Regions from separate parts of the Enterobacter sp. KBR-315C3_2022 genome, predicted to be linked through region 3. Evidence: predicted binding sites of a transcription regulator. Region 3 holds the regulator's gene; each other region holds the start of a gene.

Region 1 (2,189 bases), on a different contig from region 3:
AGGTCGTTAGCCTGTTTGCCGCCGTTTTTGTATGCCCAGTCGAAGAACTTCAGCACTTCTGCACCCTGCTCAGGCTTCTTCTGATCTTTGTGAACCAGAATGAAGGTGGTAGAGGTGATTGGCCACGCGCCGTCGCCCTTCTGGTTAGTCAGGTCCTGCGCGAAGGATTTGCTCCAGTCAGCGCCTTTCGCGGCGTTGGCGAAGTTCTCTTCGGTAGGGCTCACCGGCTTACCGTCAGCAGAAACCAGCTTGGTATAGGCCAGGTTGTTCTGCTTGGCATAGGCGTATTCTACGTAACCGATAGAGCCCGGCAGACGCTGTACGAACGCGGCGATACCGTCGTTGCCTTTACCGCCCAGGCCGGTTGGCCAGTTAACGGTAGAGCCAGAACCGACTTTCGATTTCCACTCGTCGTTCACTTTCGCCAGATAGCTGGTGAAGACGAAGGAGGTGCCGGAACCGTCAGCGCGGCGAACCACGGCGATGTTCTGCGAAGGCAGCTTAACGCCCGGGTTCAGCTTGGTGATGGCTTCGTCATCCCATTTTTTGATTTTGCCCAGGTAGATGTCGCCCAGGGTTTTGCCGTCCAGCACCAGCTCGCCTGATTTCAGGCCAGGGATGTTAACGGCCAGCACAACGCCGCCGATCACGGTCGGGAACTGGAACAGGCCTTCCTGATTCAGTTTCTCATCAGACAGCGGAGCGTCTGATGCGCCGAAATCAACGGTGTTAGCGGTAATTTGTTTTACGCCACCGGAGGAGCCGATACCCTGATAGTTAACCTTGTTACCGGTTTCTTTCTGGTAGGTATCTGCCCATTTGGCATACACCGGCGCAGGGAAGGTTGCACCAGCGCCAGTCAGGCTTGCTGCTGCAAACGCAGAGAAAGCGCTCATCGATAAGGTCGCGGCGACAACAGTTGCGACAGTGGTACGCATAACTTTCATAATGTCTCCTGCAGGATTTTCGTAAATCGTTGTTTAAGTGGCTACGATGAGCAAAATAGGACAATCAGGTGACAGATAAATGTACGAAATATGACAGTTTTATGACAACGCGCGCATTTAACTTAAGACAATGATACTTAACGGAATTAATTATTACGCGTTCACACAACTGTCATAAAAATATGAACAAAGCCTGGCGCAGAAAGGTGAATATGACAACGATTGTCTTAAACGAAGGCTGACGCTCGGAAAAACTGCCCTGCGAGCGCCAGCGGTTGAAACGTCATGAAGAGGTTAGTTCGTAAACTCCAGAGTAAGGGTCGCATCGGCTGTGAATGAGCCCGGTTTCGGCCTGCTTCCCGTCATGCTGGCAGGCGCAGCGGAAAAAGTGATTGTGCCCGTCGTTTTCCCTAACACACTCGTTTTTCCCATGTCGGTTTGCAGATCCCCACCGTTTACGCTGATCTCTTTGTCGTTTTCATCGTATACCTTGATCCCGACATCGCTGTTGCTGGTTTTGATCATAGAGCCATCGATGCTGGCTGAGGTCGCGTTAAAATCAGCGCTCACCTTTTGCGTTCTTTCCAGGCCAGTACAGCTCACGGATACGGTTTTTTTGACTTTTTTACTCATCACGGCCGCCCCACGGGTCCCGCTAAATTCAGAGGCCGGGATTTCCCCAAAGTCGACTTTAATAATTTGGCCATCATCAATATCGCACTCCTGAGGAGCCGTGATCGATCCCTTGATTTTGACGTTCGCAAGCACATCCCCGCGAGATAAATTGCTTGAAATGCCTCCGTAAACCAGCGCAACTTCCGTCAGGGGGATAGTCACCTCTCCGGTGATCGATTTTTTGATGTAAAAGGAGAGCATGGCGGAGCTGCCTGTATCCAGTTCGATACCAGTCTTCGAGTCACACGAGTGGCTTGCCGTACTTTGATTGGAGACATGTTCAAAAGGAACAGCTGTATACCCCACGTTTTTGATAAAGATCTTTACGCCTACATCCAGATACTCATTCAGGTTGTAGAAACTGATTCCGCTGATTTTTTTATCGTATATCAGGCTGTTTGAAGGATCGGCGGTGTAATAAATCGCTGTAAATTTTTTAGTTAAGCGGTGGGCGGAATCACAGGTACAGGTCACCTTATAGGTATCCGCCGCGGTCGCTTCTGCGATGTCGATCATTGATTTACCGACAATATTATCCTTGGCCGCGATGTTGGTTTTGGAGAAATT
Region 2 (2,189 bases), on a different contig from region 3:
CCCGTCGCGCCGCGGTTGCCGCGGAACACCTTGTCCGACATCCAGCCGCAGAGCAGCGTGCCCGGGATCCCAGCGTATTCATACAGGAAATAGGCCCAGGAGGACTTATCCAGCGCGAAGTGCTTCACCTCTTTCAGGTAGGTCGGCGACCAGTCGAGAATGCCGTAGCGCAGCAGGTAAACGAAGACGTTCGCCACCGCGATGTACCACAGCAGCTTGTTCGGCAGGACGTACTTCATGAAGATCTGCTTTGCGGTCAGCTCTTCTTCGTGCTCCTTGCTGTAATCATCCGGATAATCGTTTTTGTACTCTTCAATTGGCGGCAGGCCGCAGGACTGCGGCGTATCGCGCATCAGCGCGAAGGCAATAATCGCCACCAGGATCGCCCCAAACGCAGGCATATACAGCGCGGCCTTCCAGTCGTTGAACCAGGCCATACCGAGCAGGAACAGCAGAGGCGGAATACCGCCGCCAACGTTATGCGCGCAGTTCCACACCGACACGATGCCGCCGCGCTCCTTCTGCGACCACCAGTGCACCATGGTGCGCCCGCACGGCGGCCATCCCATCCCCTGGAACCAGCCGCAGAGGAACAGCAGCACGAACATAATCGCGATGCTGGAGGTGGCCCACGGCACAAAGCCCATGAACAGCATCACCGCCGCCGCAAGAATCAGGCCAGCGGGCAGGAACACGCGCGGATTCGAGCGATCCGACACCGAGCCCATGATGAACTTAGAGAAGCCGTAGGCGATAGAGATCCCCGACAGCGCAAACCCGAGGTCACCGCGCGAGAAGCCCTGCTCCACCAGATACGGCATGGCGAGGGCAAAGTTTTTACGCACCAGGTAGTACGCCGCATAGCCGAAGAAGATCCCCAGGAAGATTTGCCAGCGCAGGCGGCGGTAGAGCGGATCGATCTCCGCCTCTGGCAGGCGCGCCCGATGCGGCGCAGGTTTAAAAATACTCAGCATGACAGCCTCCGTGGCCAGGTGTTGAATTTTCAGGGGGGTCTTGTGCCCCAAACTCCAGAGAGGCGGCGATGTTAAGAAATCACGCTGATTGTTACTGTGAATCAACGCACAGATTGTTACAGAAATATGACAATATGCGCAAAATAGCGCATGAAATCACGTTTCATTTTCGAATAATGCTCGATTATGTTCGAAATCAAACAAACCACACTTTTAATGTGTCTAAATGGTAAAAAAACGAACATGAGGGAAGACAATGACAATTCACAATCCTCGCTACAGCGATGTGATTATCATTGGCGGTGGCGCAACCGGAGCCGGGATCGCCCGCGACTGCGCGCTCAGGGGCCTGAGCGTGACCCTGCTGGAGCGCCACGACATTGCCACGGGCGCAACCGGCCGCAACCACGGCCTGCTGCACAGCGGCGCGCGCTACGCGGTGACGGACGGCGAGTCCGCGCGCGAGTGCATCGCGGAAAACCAGATCCTCAAGCGCATTGCCCGCCACTGCGTTGAGCCGACGGACGGCCTGTTCATCACCCTTCCCGAAGACGACCTCGCGTTTCAGCAAACCTTTATCCACGCCTGCCGGGCGGCGGGCATTAGCGCAGAAGCCATCGATCCTGCCCTTGCGCGCCAGATCGAGCCTTCCGTTAACCCGGCGCTGATAGGCGCGGTGAAAGTCCCCGACGGCACCGTCGATCCGTTTCGCCTCACCGCCGCCAACATGCTGGACGCCCGCGAGCACGGCGCGCGCATCCTGACCGGGCACGAGGTCACCGGGCTTATCCGCGAGGGCAGCACCGTTCGCGGCGTCCGGGTATTCGATACGCGCTATCGCGAACACGGCGAGCTGTATGCCAGCGTCGTCATCAACGCGGCGGGGATCTGGGGGCAGCGCATCGCGGAGTATGCCGAACTGTCGGTCCGCATGTTCCCGGCGAAAGGGTCGCTGCTTATCCTCGACCACCGCATCAACAATCACGTCATCAACCGCTGCCGCAGGCCGTCGGACGCGGACATTCTGGTTCCCGGCGATACCATTTCGCTTATCGGCACCACGTCCACCCACGTTGACTACAGCGAGATCGACTACAACCGCGTGACCGCCGAAGAGGTCGATATCCTGCTGCGCGAGGGCGAAAAGCTCGCGCCCGTGATGGCGCAAACGCGCATTCTGCGCGCCTACGCGGGCGTGCGCCCGCTGGTGGCGAG
Region 3 (2,189 bases):
CCCTTCAAGCTGGTGCATTTGCGTCACGTCGCGCGCCACCATCAGCCACTGCCTGTCGCTGTAAGGCATCACGCGGATTTCCAGATGACGGCCGTTGTTGAGCTTAAGGTTGTGCGGGCGGGTAAAGTCGCGCTTTTTCAGGTACAGCGTGAACTCGGGGTAGCGCAGAAGGTTAAGGATATTCTGGCCGTTATCGTCCGGCCAGCGCAGGCCCAGCAGCTGCTGCGCCAGGCCGTTACACCAGAAGATGGTCCCTTCTTCGGTGGTCAGAATGACCGCGTCCGGCAGCGACTCCGCGCCGCTGCGAAAGCGTTTGATCAGGCTTCCCAGCTCGCGGCGACGCTTTTTATTGCGCATCTGCATCTGGTGCAGGCCGTAGAGCAGCGGCTCCCAGCTTCCGCTTCCGGGCGGCGGCGTCATGCTTCTGTCCACCCACAGCCACCAGGAGAGGCGCAGCAGGTTCCAGAAATGCCAGACCAGCAGCCCGGTGACGGCCGCCAGCAAAAACCACGGCAGATGGCCGAAGATCGCCCCCAGAATGAGGGCCGGAATACAGCATAAGATCAGTTCAAAGACGAGCCTTTTCCATGACAGACGTTCCAGCACGCGTCACACTCCTGTCATTATTCAGAAACGGGTCGAAAAACGATAACCCGTGCCGCGGACCGTCTGCACCATGCGATCGTGGCCGCTCAGTTCCAGCGCTTTTCGCAGGCGGCGAATGTGCACGTCAACCGTGCGGTCTTCAACGTACACGTTGGTGCCCCAGACGTTGTTCAGCAGCTGCTCGCGGCTGTGAACGCGCTCCGGGTGCGTCATAAAGAAGTGTAGAAGCTTAAATTCGGTCGGCCCCATATCCAGAGGGCTTTCGCCGGTCATCACGCGGTGCGAGGTCGGGTCAAGGCTCAGGCCCTGCATCTCAATCACCTCTTCCACCGCCATCGGCGAAATGCGGCGCATCACGGCTTTAATGCGGGCAACCAGCTCTTTCGGGGAGAACGGCTTGGTGATGTAATCATCCGCGCCGGTCTCCAGGCCGCGCACGCGGTCCTCTTCTTCGCCGCGCGCCGTCAGCATCACCACCGGAATATCGCGGGTCATCGCTTCGCGCTTGATGTGCTTGATAAACTGTAGCCCAGAGCCGCCGGGCAGCATCCAGTCAAGCAGGATCAGGTCGGGCCAGGGTTCATTCAGCTGGTTTACCGCGCTGTCATAATCTTCCGCTTCAACCGGCTGGAAGCCGTTTTGTTCGAGCACGAAGCACACCATTTCACGAATTGGAGCTTCATCTTCTACGACCAGAATACGTCTCGCCATACTTTGCCCTGTCTTCTCTTATTAGGTTACAAGTTTGTAATGCGGCGCCATTATGCGTCAGATTTATGACAGATTTATGAAAAACATTACCACCATAAATGGCAAACTGTTGTTTTATTACAGCGGTTATTTTCCGTTCCTCGACAGTTTATAATCCTGCTTTCTTATTATTGCCACGGATCTCCTATGCGCATACTTCACACCTCGGACTGGCACCTGGGTCAAAATTTTTACAGCAAAAGCCGCGCGGCCGAACACGACGCGTTCCTGAACTGGCTGCTGGACACGGCTCAGGCGCAGGAGGTGGATGCGATTATCGTGGCGGGCGATATTTTTGATACCGGCCAGCCGCCGAGCTATGCGCGCGAGCTCTATAACCGCTTCGTGGTCAATCTGCAGAAAACGGGCTGCCATCTGGTGATTGTCGCCGGCAACCACGACTCCGTGGCGACGCTGAACGAATCCCGCGACATTCTGGCCTTTCTGAACACCACCGTCGTCGCCAGCGCCGGACACGCGCCGCAGATCCTGACCAAGCGCGACGGCACGCCCGGCGCGGTGCTGTGCCCGGTTCCCTTCCTGCGCCCGCGCGATATCGTGCAAAGCCAGGCCGGGCTTTCCGGCGGTGAAAAGCAGCAGCATCTGCTGCAAAGCATCACCGGGTACTATCACCAGCAGTATGCCGACGCCTGCGCCCTGCGCGGCGAGCAGCGCATTCCGGTGATAGCCACCGGGCACCTCACCACCGTTGGCGCCAGCAAAAGCGACGCGGTGCGCGACATCTACATCGGCACGCTGGACGCCTTCCCGGCGCAAAATTTCCCCCCGGCGGACTACATCGCGCTCGGGCACATCCACCGCGCGCAGGTTAT
Region 4 (2,189 bases), on a different contig from region 3:
CGAAGCGCAGGTTCGCGCCCTGCATAAAGTAGTTTTCGTAACCGGAGTTCTTCAGGATATCGCCCAGACAAATATTCTGCGGGAAGAAGCTCGACATCGACGCGGAGGCGTTCCCCTCAAACGGCGCAAAGAGCGGGATGCCGCACTGGGAGGCGACCATTCCGGCGATGGTGTAATCGGTGCCGGGCAGCTGCGCGGTGTGGCTAAAGTCGAGGCCTTCGTTTTTCAGGGCACCAAGTTCGGGCGTCAGGTTGGGGAAGGCGTCGTTATTAAAATAGGTACGCTCCAGGCTCTCGCCGTAGATATAGACCAGGTTGAGCGTCGGCGCGGCAATCTTTTTCGACGGCTCTTTGTAGTAGGCGACGAAATCCGGATCGCCGTCGCGGGACTGGGATTTCACCAGTTCCGTAATCTGATGAAATGCCGGGCTGGCATCTACGGACGCCAGCGCCAGAAACAGGGCCAGCACGCTGTAGCCGAGATGATAGGGATGGTGTCGACGACGGCGCAGCACCCAGGCCAGTGAACCGAAAATTGCCACAAGCGCAACAACCAGGCCCAGACCAGGAAGTATGTACTTACCAACACCTGCGCCCGTCAGGCTGTTCGTCAGGGTATAGAGAACGGCGTCGTTGATACCGTCGCCGGTAAAGTAATCGCTGGCATAAAGCGTAATGTTTAAAACAATAAAAATGCCGAGCACGACCAGGGTGGCGATAAACCACCAGGTGTTGCGGCCAGCTTTCCACGCGTAAATGCCGATGGAAGCCATAAAAAGGACAAGGGACATTAACTCTGACAACAGCATATCCTCATGACGCCAGTTGCTTTGCTGGCTAAGCGTTTATTTTTTGGGTGATACAATGTAATCGCGATGTCGTTAAGCTGCAATTTTAGTGTCACAAAAGTGTGCTGTGGTTAGGATTTGGTTGAGAAAATCGTTTCTTTGACGGCAGTCGCATCCAGGTATGGTGACGCTGAGAGAGGGCTTAGGAGGGGAAACGCTCATTTCACGCCGGGTCGTAAGGCTAACGCAATAAACCCGGCGTGTTGTGGCAGAAAATGGGGTCGATCAGGAGATGAAGTTAACGCCCTGTTTTAATACCAGATCGCAGGCTTTGGTTTTGACCTGTTTACCCAAAGACGAGTTGCCGATGGTGCTCAGATTGAGCTGCTGGCCGTTTTGCGCGTTGAGCAGGCCCTGAATACCGTCCATATAGTTGGTATCTTGCTTCTGCTCCTGCGTGTCCAGCCCCAGCTTGCCAAGCACCTGATTTTTGACGTTTTGCGCGTCCGTTACCGACGCCAGCTTTTGCTTCGCGCAGTATTCCAGAATCCCGGCCGCGTTGTTCATGGTGCCCGCGCTCAGGCTTTGCGAGCTGTTGCCCAGCAGGCCGGTCAGTGAAGATGCGGACAGTCCGCCCTGGGTCGAACCGCTTTCCTTAGTCAGCTGATTCGCGGCGCTGGTCAGTGAATCCTGCCAGGAGGCGGCCTGCGCCGTGCCAGCAGCCAGCAGTGCGCTGAAGAGTGTGCTTAAGAGGATCTGTTTTTTCATCATGGCTTACTCAAAAGAGGTCCGTAGTGGGCCGGAAGTTGAGCCAGTATAACGCCGCGGCCCAACGCGCATTTATAGCAAAAATCCTAATACTCTTTGCCGGTGACGCGGCTGCGGTAGCTATCCCAGTCGAAGATAACGTACAGGCTGTTGCCGAGCTTCATGCGGTCCATAACGCGCTCGCCGAGCAGGCGGGTCATTTCGTCGATATTGTGGTTGGTCAGCATGCCCGTCGGGCGCTTGGAAGAGGAGCGGCGGTCAACAATCTGGTTGATGATCACTTTTTCATAGCGCGATTCGGTCTGCACGCCGATTTCGTCGATGACCAGCAGGTCCACGTTGCTCAGATCGTTGAGCAGCTGCTCCTCGCTGGTTTCACGGTTGCTGAACGTCTCTTTCATCGCGGACATGATGTCGGCGACGGTGATAATCAGCACCGACTTTCCGCGCAGCAGGAGCTCGTTGCAGATGGCCGCCGCCAGATGGTTTTTCCCGGTGCCGGGCTTGCCGCTGAAGATAAAGCTGGCGATGTTGCCGTCGAATTCGTCCACATACTGGCGCGCGGCGGCGAGGGCGTTCATCTGCCCGCTGGTCTCGACCCGGTAGTTATCAAAAGAGCAGTTCTGGTGCAGCG

What was found. The regulator PhoB, encoded in region 3, activates phosphate uptake and scavenging genes when phosphate is short. The targets are predictions, from matches to a motif close to CTGTCATAAAACTGNCNNAT.
Region 1: the regulator PhoB is predicted to act here: its motif matches at 1,036-1,055, upstream of pstS (phosphate ABC transporter substrate-binding protein PstS).
Region 2: the regulator PhoB is predicted to act here: its motif matches at 1,088-1,107, upstream of glpT (glycerol-3-phosphate transporter).
Region 4: the regulator PhoB is predicted to act here: its motif matches at 897-916, upstream of opgB (phosphatidylglycerol--membrane-oligosaccharide glycerophosphotransferase).

What each region holds. Positions count from the first base shown of each region.
Region 1 covers NZ_JBGKEB010000044.1:4,054-6,242, reverse strand. Annotated here, with positions in the region: gene pstS (phosphate ABC transporter substrate-binding protein PstS) at 1-947, opposite strand, end outside; gene AB8804_RS22855 (fimbrial protein) at 1,242-2,189, opposite strand, start outside.
Region 2 covers NZ_JBGKEB010000002.1:265,123-267,311, reverse strand. Annotated here, with positions in the region: gene glpT (glycerol-3-phosphate transporter) at 1-974, opposite strand, end outside; gene glpA (anaerobic glycerol-3-phosphate dehydrogenase subunit A) at 1,231-2,189, shown strand, end outside.
Region 3 covers NZ_JBGKEB010000004.1:73,184-75,372, reverse strand. Annotated here, with positions in the region: gene phoR (phosphate regulon sensor histidine kinase PhoR) at 1-606, opposite strand, end outside; gene phoB (phosphate response regulator transcription factor PhoB) at 628-1,317, opposite strand; gene sbcD (exonuclease subunit SbcD) at 1,504-2,189, shown strand, end outside.
Region 4 covers NZ_JBGKEB010000006.1:51,682-53,870, forward strand. Annotated here, with positions in the region: gene opgB (phosphatidylglycerol--membrane-oligosaccharide glycerophosphotransferase) at 1-802, opposite strand, end outside; gene AB8804_RS08390 (DUF2501 domain-containing protein) at 1,073-1,555, opposite strand; gene dnaC (DNA replication protein DnaC) at 1,642-2,189, opposite strand, start outside.